2 linked regions of the Saccharophagus degradans 2-40 genome follow. The protein of the gene in region 1 purifies or fractionates together with the protein of each later gene. This does not show direct contact. Links are inferred from orthologs where the notes say so. Each region holds a gene or a part of one and is shown on either strand. Other genes may lie near its edges. The genes, in order: SDE_RS06350 and SDE_RS05600.

Region 1 (7,638 bases):
TTCCGATGCAGGGCAAAACCCTGTCGATATTGCCAAAAATGCGTTGGCACAAGCTAAAAAGCTGCATGTAGATGTATTGTTAGTGGATACCGCTGGCCGTTTGCACGTAGATGAGGCGTTGATGGAAGAGATTCAGGCCATTCATGCGGCGGTGAATCCAATTGAAACGCTGTTCGTTATTGATGCCATGATCGGTCAGGATGCGGTGAACACCGCTAAGGCGTTTAATGATGCCTTACCACTCACGGGTGTAATCTTAACCAAAACCGATGGTGATGCACGCGGTGGTGCTGCGTTATCGGTGCGCCATGTAACAGGTAAGCCTATTAAGTTTTTGGGTGTGGGTGAAAAAACCGAGGCTTTAGAGCCGTTCCACCCCGACCGTCTAGCTTCCCGCATCCTTGGGATGGGCGACATTATGTCGCTTATCGAAGAGGCGGAGCAAAAAATAGATAAGGTTAAGGCCGAAAAGTTAGTCCAAAAAGTCCAGAAGGGTAAGTCGTTTGACTTGGAAGATCTGCGCGATCAGCTTCAGCAAATGCAGAATATGGGCGGCATGGCCTCTATGTTAGATAAGTTGCCCGGTATGGGCGGCATGGCCAAAATGGCCGAAAGTAATGGAATGACAAGTCAGTTCAAGCAGATGCAGGCAATTATCGATTCGATGACACCTGCTGAGCGAAAAAATCCCGATGTGCTTAACGGTTCGCGCAAGCGCCGTATCACTATGGGGTCTGGCACACAAATTCAAGATCTGAATCGTTTGCTCAAACAGCACAAGCAGATGAGCAAAATGATGAAGAAAATGAAGGGCGGCGGCATGCAAAAAATGATGCGCGGCATGGGTGGTATGCTTCCAGGTGGCGGCTCTGGAGGTGTACCTCCAATGGGCGGCGGCGGTGGTTTGCCTCCTGGTTTTGGTTCTTAATTGAGCCAAATCTAATTAATGATTTAAAAATAACCTATACATACGAATTTCTTTCCATTAAAATACGCCGCCTTTCGCAGGCGTCTCGTTTATTGGCCGCTTAGTGGCGGAGAATTCGCCTGAATACAGTTTAAAAAATAGGATAAGACTTACATGGTAAGCATTCGATTGTCTCGTGGTGGCTCTAAAAAGCGCCCATTTTATCATTTGACCGTAACTGACAGCCGTAAATCACGTGACGGCCGTTTCATTGAGCGTGTTGGTTTCTTCAACCCAGTAGCACGTGGTCAAGAAGAGCGTCTACGTGTTGAGAGCGAGCGTTTGAACTACTGGTTGAGCCAAGGCGCACAGTGTTCAGAGCGTGTAGCTAAGTTAATCAAAGATGCAGCTGCTGCGGCTTAATTGCCGCAGTTAGTGTTTACACCAGTGGAAGCCAAAAAATCTAACTTGATTACTGTTGGTAGAATTACTGGTGTATTTGGTATTAAGGGGTGGGTAAAGCTTAAATCGTTTACCGATCCGCAAGATAATGTACTTGAGTATTCGCCTTTGTTGTTAAAAACAAAGCACGGCGTGAAAGAGTGCGAAATTGCAGAATACCAATTTAGGCCGCAAGGCTTGGTTGTACGCCTTAAAGGCGTTGACGACCGCAATGCTGCTGAAGCATTAGCTCCAGTTGATGTCGCTATAGATAAAAGCCTGTTGCCAGAACTCGATGACGACGACTTTTATTGGCACCAGCTAGAGGGGTTACGTGTTGTAACTATCTATGAAGGGAATACTCAAGATTTGGGTGTTGTCTCCAAGGTAATGGCAACAGGGGCGAACGACGTGCTCGAAGTTAAACCCGATGCTCAGAGTATTGATGACAGGGATAGGCTAGTGCCTTATGTGCTAGACCTGTATGTCAAAAAGGTAGACCTTTCCGCCGAGTGTATTACGGTGGACTGGGACCCAGAATTTTAATTTGTACGCTATGGCGTGCATTTATTGCGTCCCTTGCGTTAACTGCGACAGGGTGGCGAAAAAGCTAGGTGGTGTTAATGAGCTCTTCCTCAGGTAGTGCTGTCAACATTGCTATAGTGACTTTATTTCCAGAAATGTTCGCCGCAATTACTGAAAGTGGCATTTCTAGAAGAGCAGTAGAGCAGGGGTTGGTAAAACTAAGTTTTTTCAACCCGCGCACGTACACTACCGATAAACATCAAACGGTAGATGACCGCCCCTATGGTGGTGGGCCAGGAATGGTTATGCGTGTGGAGCCGTTGGCCAAAGCGTTGTTAGCTGCTAAGCAGTGGCACAGCGAGCAAAGGGCTGAGCAGGCTTTGCCTAATACTGCAAAAGAAACCGTTATTTATATGTCCCCGCAAGGGGCGCAGTTAAATAATCAGGCGGTCGATACAATGGCTGCTAGCGGCGATTTTACTATTATCGCCGGGCGTTACGAAGGTGTTGATCAGCGGTTTATTGATGCTTTCGTGGATCAGGAATGGTCCATAGGTGATTACGTTTTGAGTGGTGGTGAGCTGCCTGCCATGGTGCTTATAGATGCGTTAATTCGCAAGCTACCAGGGGCACTGGGCGATGCGCAATCCGCAGAGCAAGACTCATTCGAAAATGGCCTGCTTGATTGCCCACACTATACTCGGCCGGAAGAACTGGCAGATGCGTGGCAAACGAGTGTTGATGATCGACGCGTACCCGCAGTACTGCTTTCCGGTGATCACAAAAAAATTGAATTGTGGCGACTTAAGCAATCTTTAGGTCGTACATGGGAGCGGCGACCCGATCTACTTAATAAGTTGGATCTGGATCAATCCCAGCGGAATCTGCTGACTGAATACCAGCAGCAAAAATTGAGCTGCAGCAGCAGTGATGACTAAATTTTGATATATCTAGCCGAGAGGCTACACATTGCTAATTAGGAGCAAGCCATGAGTTCTAAGAACAAGATCATACAAGAGCTGGAAGCTGAGCAGCTCAAGCAGGACGTTCCTGAGTTCAGCCCTGGTGATACCGTGGTTGTACAGGTTAAAGTAAAAGAAGGTAACCGCGAGCGTTTACAGGCCTTTGAGGGTGTTGTTATTGCACGTCGTAACCGTGGCTTAGACTCCGCTTTTACCGTTCGTAAAATTTCACACGGCATTGGTGTTGAGCGTACTTTCCAAACTCACAGCAAGCAAGTTGACAGCGTTGCTGTTAAGCGTCGCGGTGATGTTCGTCAAGCTAAGTTGTACTACTTGCGTGAACTTACTGGTCGTGCTGCTCGTATTAAAGAAAAATTGGGTTAAGTTTTTCTTTCTAAAAAAAGCGACCTATTGGTCGCTTTTTTTTCGCCTCTATTTTACCTAGAGTTTTTTACTTCTTCTTAAGTAGTTCTTCGGCTTTGTTTTTGGCTTCGGTCATTTTTGCTTTGCTTGCATCGCTTATTTCTGCTGCCTTATCTTTGGCGTCTTCGGCCATGTCTTCGGCTTTATCCATCGCTTTTTCGGTGGCTTCACCTGCGTTTTCCATAGCTTCTTCAGCTACTTCTTTAGCTTTGTTAAGTTTCTCGCCTGCGGCCTCGCCCATATCTTCTAATTTCTCGCCGGCATTTTCAGCTGCCGTTGCCGCTTTTTCAGATAAGGTCGGTTTGGGGGCTTCTTTTTCGCATGCAGTAATGAAAGTGGCGATAAGCGTTAGGCTTAGGATGGTTAATATGCGCATTTTCTTCCCTTTGAATTTGTTTGTTGTTGATATCGCAACCCTGCAAGAGCTGGGTGTGTGCAATAGATTACCTTAGTGGATGCGATATTTGTGTTAAATGGTTGTAAAAAGTAAATGCAGGTGAAAAGCTGAGCTTTGGATCACGGCACGCAGAGTGGCAGATTTAGGGAACCATGATAGACTTGTGGCGTCAAAAATAAGACATATCGCCCAATAGGGCCAAAATTCATCTTAAACGTTTCTTTGTCGCTTTAAATAATAAAAAAGTAAAGCAGAAAGGCATTGAGGAAACAGAGGCACGATAATGAAAACATTACTGGCAACCGCGCTATTAACATGCGCGACAATCGGTGGCTCGTTGGCAGCGACTAGCGCTTTGGCTGAAAAGCCAAAAGCAGCGGCAGAGAAAAATGAGGTTTCAGCCAAGCAGGATATCGACTTAGCTCGCAAAAATATTACTTCGGCACTTGCTGCGGCACGTCCAGACTTGGTAGTAACAGATGTAGTTAAAACCCCAGTGGAGGGTATTTACAAAACCACAATATCTAACGGCCCAGCTGTGTATTCTACTGCAGATGGTCAGTTTTTTATGGCAGGGGAGCTTTTTCGCGTACAGCCAGGCGGCATTGTTAATTTAACCGAGCAAGAGATGAACGGTGAGCGCGCTAAGTTACTGGCGGGCATGGATGTAAAAGATATGATCGTATTTTCACCGAAAGGTGATGTAAAAGGTGTGGTGTCGGTATTTACCGATGTAGACTGTGGCTATTGCCAAAAGCTACACCAAGAAGTGCCACAGCTTAACGCAATGGGTATTGAGGTGCGCTATATGGCGTTTCCACGTATGGGTATCGGTTCTGGTGCCTATAACAAGATTGTTTCGGCATGGTGTGCTGCAGATAAGCAGGATGCACTAACCAAGCTTAAAGCCCGCCAAAGCATTCCAGAAAACTTGTGTAAAACGAATCCTGTGAATGAGCAGTATGCTACTGGGCAGCAAATGGGTATATCTGGCACCCCTGCAATTGTGCTGGGTAACGGTGAGCTTATACCCGGTTATGTACCCGCAGACAGATTGGCAGCGCGTTTAGGGCTGTAAACCACCATTTAACTAAGTTTTAGGCCCTATTTTTGTATTTATTATAGGGCCTACTCTCTCCTTTCGTTGACAGTATCATTCCCCATCATTAAGGTTGCCTACTTTATTCTGAAAATCCCCAATTAGAGGGTATAATGCGCCGCGCGTTGGGGCTTGCTCTGTCGAGTTACCTATTGGCCTGCTAGATGGCTGATTGTTGGCGCTTTGTTTACCCATTAGAGGAACGTAGCTTGAAACCTGTGAATATTGGCCTGTGTGGTCTTGGCACTGTTGGCGGCGGTACACTTACTGTACTTAAGCGCAATTTGCTCGATATTAATGCCCATGCGGGTAAAAGTGTGGTGCTAACCCATATTGGTGCCCGCCGTGATAACCCTGCATTCGACCTTAGCGGTATTAAAGTAAGTCGCGATGTGTTCGCAGTGGCTGACGATCCAGAAGTTGATATTTTGGTTGAGCTAATTGGTGGAACCTCCGTCGCCAAAGAGTTGGTTTTGCGTGCAGTGCGCAGTGGCAAGCACGTGGTGACTGCAAACAAGGCGCTTATTGCCGAGTTTGGTAACGAGCTATTTGCTGAGGCCGCCAAACACAACGTAGTAATAGCCTATGAAGCGGCGGTTGCGGGCGGTATTCCTATCATTCGCGCCATGCGCGAAGGTTTAGCAGCCAATAAAATTGAATGGTTGGCTGGTATTATTAACGGTACCGGTAACTTTATTCTTACCGAAATGCGCGATAAAGGTCGTGCATTCGAAGATGTATTAAAAGAAGCGCAAGAGCTAGGTTACGCCGAGGCTGACCCTACGTTCGACGTAGAGGGCATTGATGCCGCGCACAAGCTTGTTATTCTTGCGTCTATTGCGTTTGGTATGCCTTTGCAGTTCGACAAGGTATTTACCGAGGGCATTAGTACAATTTCTACCGAAGATGTGGCGTACGCCGGTGAGCTTGGCTACCAAGTGAAGCACTTAGGTATAACACGCAAGCGCCCCAATCAGGGTATTGAATTGCGCGTGCACCCCACGCTAATTCCTAACTCACGTCTAATTGCCAACGTAGATGGTGTTATGAATGCGGTGTTAGTTAAGGGTGATGCTGTAGGCCCTACCTTGTACTACGGGCCTGGTGCTGGCGCCGAGCCAACTGCGTCTGCGGTTGTCTCTGATATTGTTGATGTAAGCCGATTAGTGGGTGCCGAATCTGGCTCAAGTGTACCGCACTTAGGGTTTGCGCTAGATAAACTAGTCGATTACCCAATCCTGCCAATTGAAGAAGTTGAGACCGCTTACTATATTCGTATTTCAGCGTTAGATCGCCCTGGTGTGCTCTCTAAAATCACCCAGATATTGAGCGATGCTGGCATTAGTATTGAAGCGTTAATACAAAAAGAGCCGAAAGAAGGGCAAGATCATGTGCCGGTTATATTGCTAACTAACCGCGCCATAGAAAAACAAATTATTGCAGCCATTAAGAAGATTGAAGCGTTAGATTCTATAAATGGCAAAGTTGTGCGTATTCGTGTTGAGTCGCTTAAATAAGCGACTGCCGAATAGCTAACCGTAACAGATAAACCAGTGAGAATACTGTGAAATATATAAGTACCCGAGGGGATGCCCCAGCTCTAAGTTTTGAAGACGTTGTGTTAACCGGCTTGGCTAACGATGGCGGTTTATACTTGCCTGAAACGCTACCTAAATTTAGTGCCGAAGAAATTGCCAGTTGGCGCGGTTTGGATTATCGCGAGTTGGCTTTCAAAATTATTTCCCCGTTTGTTGATGGCGAAATACCGGATGCCGATTTAAAAAAGCTAATCGAAAGTGCTTACTCTAAGTTTCGTCACGATGCGATTGCACCACTAGTACAAACTGGCCATAACGAATTTATTTTAGAGTTGTTCCAAGGGCCGACGTTAGCGTTTAAAGATTTCGCGTTGCAGTTTTTAGGGCACTTGTTTGATTACGTGCTTAAAAAGCGCAATCAAAAAGTTGTGGTTATGGGGGCAACCTCTGGCGACACCGGTTCGGCTGCTATTGAAGGGTGTCGTGATTGCGAAAATATCGACATCTTTATTTTGCACCCAAACAAGCGCGTGTCCGATGTACAGCGTCGTCAGATGACTACAGTGCTTACCGATAATGTGCACAACATTGCATTAGAAGGTAATTTTGACGATTGCCAAAATATGGTTAAAGCGAGCTTTGCCGATCAATCGTTTTTACCTGATGGCCGCCAGCTTGTAGCGGTAAACTCTATTAACTGGGCGCGTATTATGGCTCAGATTGTTTACTATTTTTACGCCGGTTTGGCGTTGGGCTCGCCAGCTCGCCCTGTGTCCTTCTCTGTGCCAACGGGTAACTTCGGTGATATTTTTGCAGGCTATTTAGCTAAGCAAATGGGCTTACCTATCGATCAGCTGATTATTGCAACTAACAGTAATGATATTTTGCATCGCTGTATTAGCAATAACGACCACAGCAAACAGCCTTTGGTACATTCAATTTCGCCAAGTATGGATATTATGGTATCCAGCAACTTCGAACGTATGCTGTTTGATTTGTACGACCGCGACGGTGCGGCGATTAAACAATTGATGGAAGACTTTAAGTCTGGTGAAATGTCTTTGGCTGAAGGCCCATTAAGTAAGGCGCGAGAATTGTTCAGCAGCTATCGTTTAGACGATAAAGAAACAGTTGATGTCATTCGCGAAGTATTTGAAAACACTGAATACTTGTTAGACCCTCACACTGCAATTGGTGTGCAGGCCGCGCGTAAACAGCGCAAGTCTAAAGATGTGCCCATGGTATGTCTTGCAACTGCTCACCCAGCTAAGTTCCCTGAAGCCGTGCGTCAAGCGGGCCAAGCGGCTGACCCTGCGTTGCCATTGCATATGCGTGATTTATTTGAT
Region 2 (7,839 bases), 180 kb from region 1 along the record:
TTCACCATGGTGGTATTTGGGAAGGCAGCTCGTATATCCGCTTCAGATTGGTAGGCTGCCTGCGCGCGTTTTGCGTACCAGTCTAAATTGCTAAAGGCGATTGCTTTGCTTACGTCCTCTGGCTGGCCCAGCAGGTGTAAATTGTTTTTAATGGTAGTAAAAGCGTCTTGTAGCTTTTTTATAATTGAATGCTCGCTCATGGTGATGCCCTTAAATGTTTTTTTTGGGAGTGTATCCCAGAAACCTTTAAAAGTTAGCTGGCGCGAGATATTTGAGTGGTTTATGCTTCTATCTGCCTGATTTTTAAGCATTTGGCGTCAACATTTTTTATTTTATCTGTTGGTTGTGCTTAAATAGGCGAGTTGTCCGTTGGCCTAGGGCCAAAGAGGAGAAAGGATTAGCCAAGCAGCGCACAGCGCTACTAGGCATAATAATTTGGGTGCAAAGCCGCCCGTACTGGCAAATATACACGCAAGGTAAGCTAGAGTTATGTCGAATTCCGAAAAATTGTTTGTTGTGGTAGACCCTTCAGATACTAAACATGTGGCACTAGAGCGTGTATTGCGCACTGGCCAGCTTCGTGGCGAGCCACCAGTAATCAAAGTGTTTGTTGCCGTTGATGGCGACGCGGTGGACACTCGAGTAGTAAACGATAACTTGTTCCGCGACCAATCTTGGTTCGAAACAGAAATTCGCAAACCAATGCTAGATGCTGGCTTAGAGTGCCATATCGAAGTTTCGTGGTGTCAAGAATGGCAGAAGTCTATTGTGCAGTCGGCAAAAAGCTTTGGCGCAGACCGCATTTATTTGCCTGTACACGAGCGTACTAACTCTACTCGCTTTACATTCAGTGAATCTAAATGGGCGCTATTAAAAACAGCTGAATGCCCTGTAGTGTTAATTCAGCCTGGCGCCAAACCAGAGCGCACCGTTGTAGCGGCGGCTGTTAACTTCCAAACTACCAAAGAAGAGCAAAAAGAACTAAACAAGAGTATTTTGCGCTGGGGCCGTGAAGTGGCAGCCATGTACGGTGCTGAGTTCCATGTAATCAACGCTTTCTTGGATCAAATGAACTACCCAGATCGCGGTAACTTGGCGCGCCAAACTGGTTTGCCCGCAGATAAAATTCACGTTAAACCAGGCTACACCGACGAAGTTGTTTCTACAATTGCCGGTGAAATTAAAGCCGATTTAGTGGTTATGGGTACCTTGGGCCAAAACGGTTTGGTTACTTCTCGTCGCGGTAACACTGCCGAGCGTGTAATCGCAGCCCTTACTCAAGACGTAATGGTTGTAAACCACTAAATACTATTATAAAAATACTCATGTTATACACAGGCGGCCAAAGAGCCGCCTTTTAGTGTAAATAAAAAAGATAATTCAACTATCTGCATAGCTGTCAACATAGATGGCGTGCGCCCTATCAGAGTGTAAACCTATTTACTTGCTGCAGGCCAAGCGCTGTGCGGTGTGTACAATAAATATAATTGTCGTACGAGGAACTCTGCTCATGTCTACGCCCCATCTATACCCAGTGCCCGAGGCATTGGCTGCTAACGCACACATCAACAACGAGAAATACCATACCGATTACGCTCGCTCTATTAACGAGCCCGATGTTTTTTGGGCAGAAAAAGCCCGCGAATTTTTAACCTGGGATAAACCTTGGCAATCTGTACGCAGCTTCGACTTCCACAAAGGTGAAGCAACGTGGTTTGAAGGTGGCAAGCTAAACGTAACGGTAAACTGTATTGATCGCCATTTACCTACAAAAGCAAACGACGTTGCTATTATTTGGGAAGGGGACGACCCTTCGGTAGATGCGAGTATTACTTATCAGCAATTGCACGATGCAGTATGTAAATTTGCAAATGTATTAAAAGCGCGCGGCGTAGCTAAAGGCGATAGAGTTTGTATCTATATGCCGATGATTCCCGAGGCGGCCTACGCCATGTTGGCCTGTGCCCGTATTGGTGCAGTGCACTCTATTGTATTTGGTGGCTTTTCTCCCGAGGCGCTCAAAGATCGTATTGTTGACTCCGACTGTAAAGTACTTATCACCGCCGATGAAGGCTTGCGAGGCGGCCGTGCGGTTGCGTTAAAAGCCAATGCCGACAAAGCTGTCGCCCACTGCCCACAGGTTCATTCGGTTATTGTGGTTAAGCGCACAGGCGCAGATGTAGCGTGGAACACCGAGCGCGATATTTGGTTGCACGAAGCCCAGCAGTCTGTGGATACGGTTTGCGAGCCAGAGTCTATGGACTCTGAAGACCCGCTGTTTATTTTGTATACCTCGGGCTCTACGGGTAAGCCTAAGGGTGTATTGCACACAACCGGTGGTTACCTCTTACAAGCTGCCATGACCCACAAATACGTGTTCGATTACCAGCCTGGCGAAGTGTATTGGTGTACCGCAGACGTAGGTTGGGTAACCGGGCACACCTATATTGTGTACGGCCCATTAACCAATGGTGCCACCACCCTTATGTTCGAAGGGGTACCCACCTACCCAACGGCTGCGCGCTGCTGGGAGGTGTGCGATAAACACAATGTAAATATCTTTTACACCGCCCCCACGGCCATTCGCGCGCTTATGGGCCAAGGTGATGAGTTTGTAGCGTCAACCCAGCGCAAGAGTTTACGAATATTGGGTACGGTAGGCGAGCCCATTAACCCTGAGGCGTGGGAGTGGTACTACAACGTTGTAGGTGACCGACGCTGCCCAATTATGGATACCTGGTGGCAAACAGAGACGGGCGGCCACATGCTTACGCCGTTGCCGGGTGCAATTGACTTAAAACCAGGCTCGGCCACTTTGCCATTTTTTGGTGTAGAGCCAGTACTGCTTGATGGTGAAGGCAATATCATTGAGGGCGAAGGTGAAGGCAGCTTGGCCATTAAATCCAGCTGGCCTGGGCAAATTCGCACAGTGTACGGCGATCACGACCGATTGATTCAAACCTACTTCAGTACCTACCCTGGTTATTACTTTACTGGTGATGGCGCGCGCAGAGACGCCGACGGCTATTACTGGATTACCGGCCGCGTAGACGACGTGCTGAACGTATCTGGCCATCGCATGGGGACAGCAGAGGTGGAAAGCGCCTTGGTATTACACCCCAAAGTTGCAGAGGCGGCAGTGGTAGGTTACCCGCACGATGTAAAAGGGCAGGGCATATATGCCTACGTAACACTTATGACCGGGGTTGAGCCTGACGACGGTTTACGCAAAGAGCTGGTTGCAATGTGCACCCAAGAAATAGGGCCAATTGCTAAGCCAGACCTTATTCAATGGGCGCCAGGGCTGCCTAAAACGCGCTCAGGTAAGATAATGCGCCGTATTTTGCGTAAAGTTGCCGCTAACGAGTTGGATACGCTCGGTGATACGTCTACACTAGCAGACCCAAGCGTAGTAGACGATTTAATAGAAAATCGTATGAATCGCTAACTTAGAGAACGGCAAGGGTGCACGGCTAAATATGGCTAGCAGCTTTGCCGTGCAATGCCCCAGCTATCTTAAACGTTGGGGCGATTTTCACACCTGTACCGCAAGTGTTTAGTTCAGGTTAAAAAGCTCAATGTTACTGAGCCTGGAGAGTAAATTGAAAATTCAAGAAAACAGTGTTGTTTCCATCCATTACACCTTAAAAGGTGAAGACGGTGCCGTATTAGATACATCAGACGGCGGCGAGCCATTAAATTATTTGCAAGGTGCAGGTAATATTATTCCTGGCTTGGAAGATGCGCTGTTGGATAAAGCCATTGGTGAAGAAGTGAATGTAACTGTTCAACCAAAAGAAGGTTACGGTGAAATTATTCCTGAGCTCATCCAAAAAATGCCTACCGATGCTTTTAGCGGTATTGACAAAATTGAAGTGGGTATGGAGTTCCAAGCGCAAACCGAAAGCGGTGGTGTGCAGTATGTTGTTGTAACCGCAGTTGAAGACGACGGTATCACCATTGATGGCAACCACGCGTTGGCTGGTAAAGTACTTAACTTCGAAGTAAAAATCGAAGCAGTACGTGAAGCATCAGAAGAAGAGATTGCTCACGGCCACGTGCACTAATATTTTTAGCATTAGACGAAAAAGCTAAGCCTTTTTCGTCTAATCGTTCTACGTTTTACTTAGTGGTTGGTTGCTTTTTGCACACTCAGGCGCGCTCCTTCCTACGTTATAGCCCCTCCTAACATCGTGTTCGCTGTGTATTATCGCGAATGTGTTTATATTTATATTCTCAGCTTTCCGCTACACTTAAATAAACACTCTGTGCATTGCGTACAGATAATAATCAGCAAAATAATGTGTTTACCGTATTATTGCTGTTGTGCAGTTGGAGGTAATAATGATTCATTCTGAGCCTGTAAAGCTAACCCCAGATCACACCATGAACGTGCTTTCACAAATTGAAGTTGCACGTTTAATAGATAAAGCAGACACCCATGTTTACGAAACCTTTCGTCGCTGTGCGCTGGCGGTGTTAAATACGGGGGCCGACACCGATAACGTAGCCGAGGTGCTAGAGGAATTTGCCGAATTTGCGGTAAACGTTATTCAGCAAGAAAGAGGTATTAAGCTCGAGCTAATAAATGCACCAGAAACGGCATTTGTAGATGGCGAGATGATAGCCGGTATTAAGCAGCATGTGTTTTCCGCTTTGCGCGATATTATTTACATTAGTAACGAGCTTACCGAAAACCGCGATATAGACTTATCTCGTTCTGCCGGTATTACCAACGCTGTATTTCACATAGTGCGCAATGCGGGCTTGCTGCGCGGCAATGCCGACTCTCACATGATAGTGTGTTGGGGGGGGCACTCTATTAACGAAGTAGAATACAAATACACCAAAAAAGTAGGCTACGAAATGGGCCTGCGAGGCTTAGATATTTGCACCGGCTGCGGCCCAGGTGCCATGAAAGGCCCTATGAAAGGCGCAACTATAGGCCATGCTAAGCAGCGCTTAACTGGGCGTTATATTGGCATTACCGAACCCAGCATTATTGCCGCGGAATCGCCTAACCCTATTGTGAACCAACTAGTAATACTGCCCGATATTGAAAAGCGCTTGGAAGCGTTTGTGCGCACAGGTCACGGCATTATTGTGTTTCCTGGCGGCGTGGGCACTGCCGAAGAAATTTTATATATATTGGGTATATTGTTGCACCCCAAAAACAAAGATATCCCATTTCCATTAATTTTTACTGGGCCAAAAGAGTCGGCCGCCTATTTCGATAAAATTAATGAATTTATTGGTGTAACACTTGGTAAAGAGGCGCAAGGCAAGTATCAAATTATTGTAGATAACCCCGCTGAAGTTGCGCGCGCAATGAGCCGCAGTATGGAAACTGTGCGCGCGTTCAGGCGCAGTACACAAGACGCGTATTATTTTAACTGGGTACTGCATATCGATTTAGATTTTCAGCTGCCGTTCCAGCCGAATCATACCAATATGGCACAGCTCGATTTACACAAAAATCAGCCAGTAGATAAACTCGCGGCTAACCTGCGTAAAGCCTTTAGTGGCATTGTAGATGGCAATGTAAAAGAGCACGGTATTAAAGCGGTGGCAGAAAAAGGCCCTTACAAAATTAAAGGTGACCAAGAAATTATGGAGCCTTTAGACGCATTATTGCGCGATTTTGTAAGCCAGCACCGTATGAAAATTCCAACGCAGGAATATATACCCTGCTACGAAGTTGTAAGTTAGCCCGCGAAGGGCTAATGCTTTAAAAGAGATGTAACATGAACGACGATGATGCCTTCTCAAACTTGTTGGGTGACGATGTAACACCCCTTAAGGTTGAGCCGAGGGTAGAGCTAAAACGCAACGATAATGTTGATAAACAACCCCGCAGGCAAGCGGCGCAAGAGCAAGTGGAAAGTGCAGCAGACCCGCTTGCTTCAGAGCCGGTTGAAATGGTGGACCCGTTAGACGTATTAAGCTTTATGCGGCCGGGTGTGCAGCATGGGGTGTTCCGCAATTTGCGGCTGGGTAAATACGCATCTGATGCGCGGTTGGATTTACATCGCATGACAGTCGATGAGGCTCGCCGTGCGGTGTATCAGTTTATTAGAGATTGTTTGGCAAATGATGTGCGTGCGGCGCTTATTACCCATGGTAAAGGTGAGGGGCGAGCACAGCCTGCGCTGCTTAAAAGCTGCATTGCTTATTGGTTGCCACAGTTAGATGAAGTATTGGCTTTTCATACGGCACTCAAGCAGCACGGTGGTTACGGTGCAACCTACGTGTTAATTCGAAAAAGTGAATTAAAAAAGCAAAAAACCAGAGAGCAACACACTAAAAAACTTTATTAGGAATGTTTATGTTATACGCCATGTTTGGGTTGGTTGTATTTACCTACGTGTTTTTACTCGTTAACTTTATTTGGCGTTTAAAGGCCGTTAAAAGTCGGGCGGTGCATATAAAGTTTTTTAGGCGATTGGATACGCAAGACGCACCAGAGCATATTTTGCTTGGCACACGCCACTTAGCTAATTTGTTCGAATTGCCGGTACTTTTTTACGTAGTGGGGGTGTTGGCTGTTTGTTTGCAGTTAGAGTCACCGTTAATGATAGCATTTGCTTGGCTGTACGTGGGGTGCCGGGTTGTGCACGCAATTATTCACACTACATACAACAATGTGGTGCACCGCATGCTAATTTTTCAGCTGGGTAGCTTTATTTTATTAATCATTTGGCTGCTGCTAGTAGCAGCTTATAGTAAGGGCGTGGCATGAATATTATAAAAAAACTCACTCCACTCGTTGTAAGCGCGTTAGTGCTTAGTGGTTGTGCGAGCTTAAGTGAAGAAGAATGTTTAGTGGCCGATTGGCATCAAATAGGCGTTGAAGATGGCAGCGCAGGCCGCGATGTAAATTACCTAGCCAATCACCGCAAAGCCTGCGCAAAAGTTGGCGTTACTCCCTCGCTTGCACAATACGAAAAAGGCCATGCTTTGGGGGCAGAGCGTTATTGTGTGTACGCAAACGGTTTGGCGCTAGGTGAGCGCGGCGGGGCCTACAATAATGTGTGCTCTGGCGAATTAGAAAGCGAATTTGGCGATGGGTATCACTTAGGGCGTGCGCGTTTCGATCAGCGAAAAATAGTCAGCATGCTAGAAGAAACCTTAGTAGGTTATCAGGATGAATTAGAAAAAGTATACGAAGATATTGCCCTTACCGAAGAGATTATAGTTAGCGATGCTTCCACCCCAGAAGAGCGCAGAGAGGCGTTAATCGAAATAGAGCTAATGCGAGACTCTATTCCGTTACTGGAGAGCGAGATAGATATTACCTACAAAGAGCTCGATGAGAACAAGCGCCGCTTAGAGCGTTTGCTGAAGTAATGTCGTAAATGTGGCTGCGCGAACTCGTCTTCCGCTGCCACATTTTTCTTAATTCTCAATGGTTTGCAACAGCTAACTGCAATTAACGTGTAATTTTAACGAGAGTTTAGCGGCTAGCAATTAGAGAGATTATTTCCCCCCAATATAACGCTTATATTTACTGGCTTTAAGCTTAGTAATGTCGCACATGCATAAACCGTCTAGGCAGTCGCCAAAGTCTGGGTCTACGCTAAATACTACCGACTGAAAACCACCTTCTTCAAAGAGTGCTGTGTATTGTTTAAATAGCATAGGAAGTTTGTGGCCGACTGCCATAAAATTTGCCTGCATAAAATCGAAGGCTTCATCGCGCTCTTTATTTTCAAACAGAGCTTCAAACTTTGCGTTTTGCTCGGCCGTTAAAGTATAGGGGTGATTCGCTACCGCTAAATTTTCGGGGCATGCATAGTAACGGCGGTAAAAATAAACCAGTTGGTCCATAAGCTCGCGCGG

The links.
Region 2: the proteins of SDE_RS06350 (region 1) and SDE_RS05600 purify together in Escherichia coli (affinity purification with mass spectrometry, with the first as the bait; 2 studies listed by BioGRID). This does not show direct contact. The link is inferred for Saccharophagus degradans 2-40 from one-to-one orthologs.

The regions. Positions count from the first base shown.
Region 1 is NC_007912.1:1,547,690-1,555,327, forward strand. What follows is about bases 3,041-5,835. They hold SDE_RS06350 (DsbC family protein), read left to right. Parts: upstream 3,041-3,938; coding sequence 3,939-4,733; downstream 4,734-5,835. Other genes in these bases: rplS (50S ribosomal protein L19), read left to right, coding at 3,041-3,219; SDE_RS06345 (hypothetical protein), read right to left, coding at 3,287-3,634; SDE_RS06355 (homoserine dehydrogenase), read left to right, coding at 4,964-5,835. In the rest of the region: ffh (signal recognition particle protein), read left to right, coding at 1-928; rpsP (30S ribosomal protein S16), read left to right, coding at 1,082-1,330; ribosome maturation factor RimM, read left to right, coding at 1,355-1,894; tRNA (guanosine(37)-N1)-methyltransferase TrmD, read left to right, coding at 1,972-2,811; more of rplS, read left to right, coding at 2,863-3,040; more of SDE_RS06355, read left to right, coding at 5,836-6,271; thrC (threonine synthase), read left to right, coding at 6,319-7,638. UniProt on the Escherichia coli protein: Acts as a disulfide isomerase, interacting with incorrectly folded proteins to correct non-native disulfide bonds.
Region 2 is NC_007912.1:1,365,596-1,373,434, forward strand. What follows is about bases 2,339-5,334. They hold SDE_RS05600 (FKBP-type peptidyl-prolyl cis-trans isomerase), read left to right. Parts: upstream 2,339-3,602; coding sequence 3,603-4,067; downstream 4,068-5,334. Other genes in these bases: acs (acetate--CoA ligase), read left to right, coding at 2,339-3,448; ppnN (nucleotide 5'-monophosphate nucleosidase PpnN), read left to right, coding at 4,345-5,334. In the rest of the region: SDE_RS05585 (lipase family protein), read right to left, coding at 1-200; SDE_RS05590 (universal stress protein), read left to right, coding at 490-1,305; more of acs, read left to right, coding at 1,511-2,338; more of ppnN, read left to right, coding at 5,335-5,709; DNA endonuclease SmrA, read left to right, coding at 5,745-6,317; SDE_RS05615 (MAPEG family protein), read left to right, coding at 6,326-6,739; SDE_RS21180 (DUF2799 domain-containing protein), read left to right, coding at 6,736-7,347; SDE_RS05625 (GNAT family N-acyltransferase), read right to left, coding at 7,477-7,839. UniProt on the Escherichia coli protein: Folding helper with both chaperone and peptidyl-prolyl cis-trans isomerase (PPIase) activities. Chaperone activity prevents aggregation of unfolded or partially folded proteins and promotes their correct folding.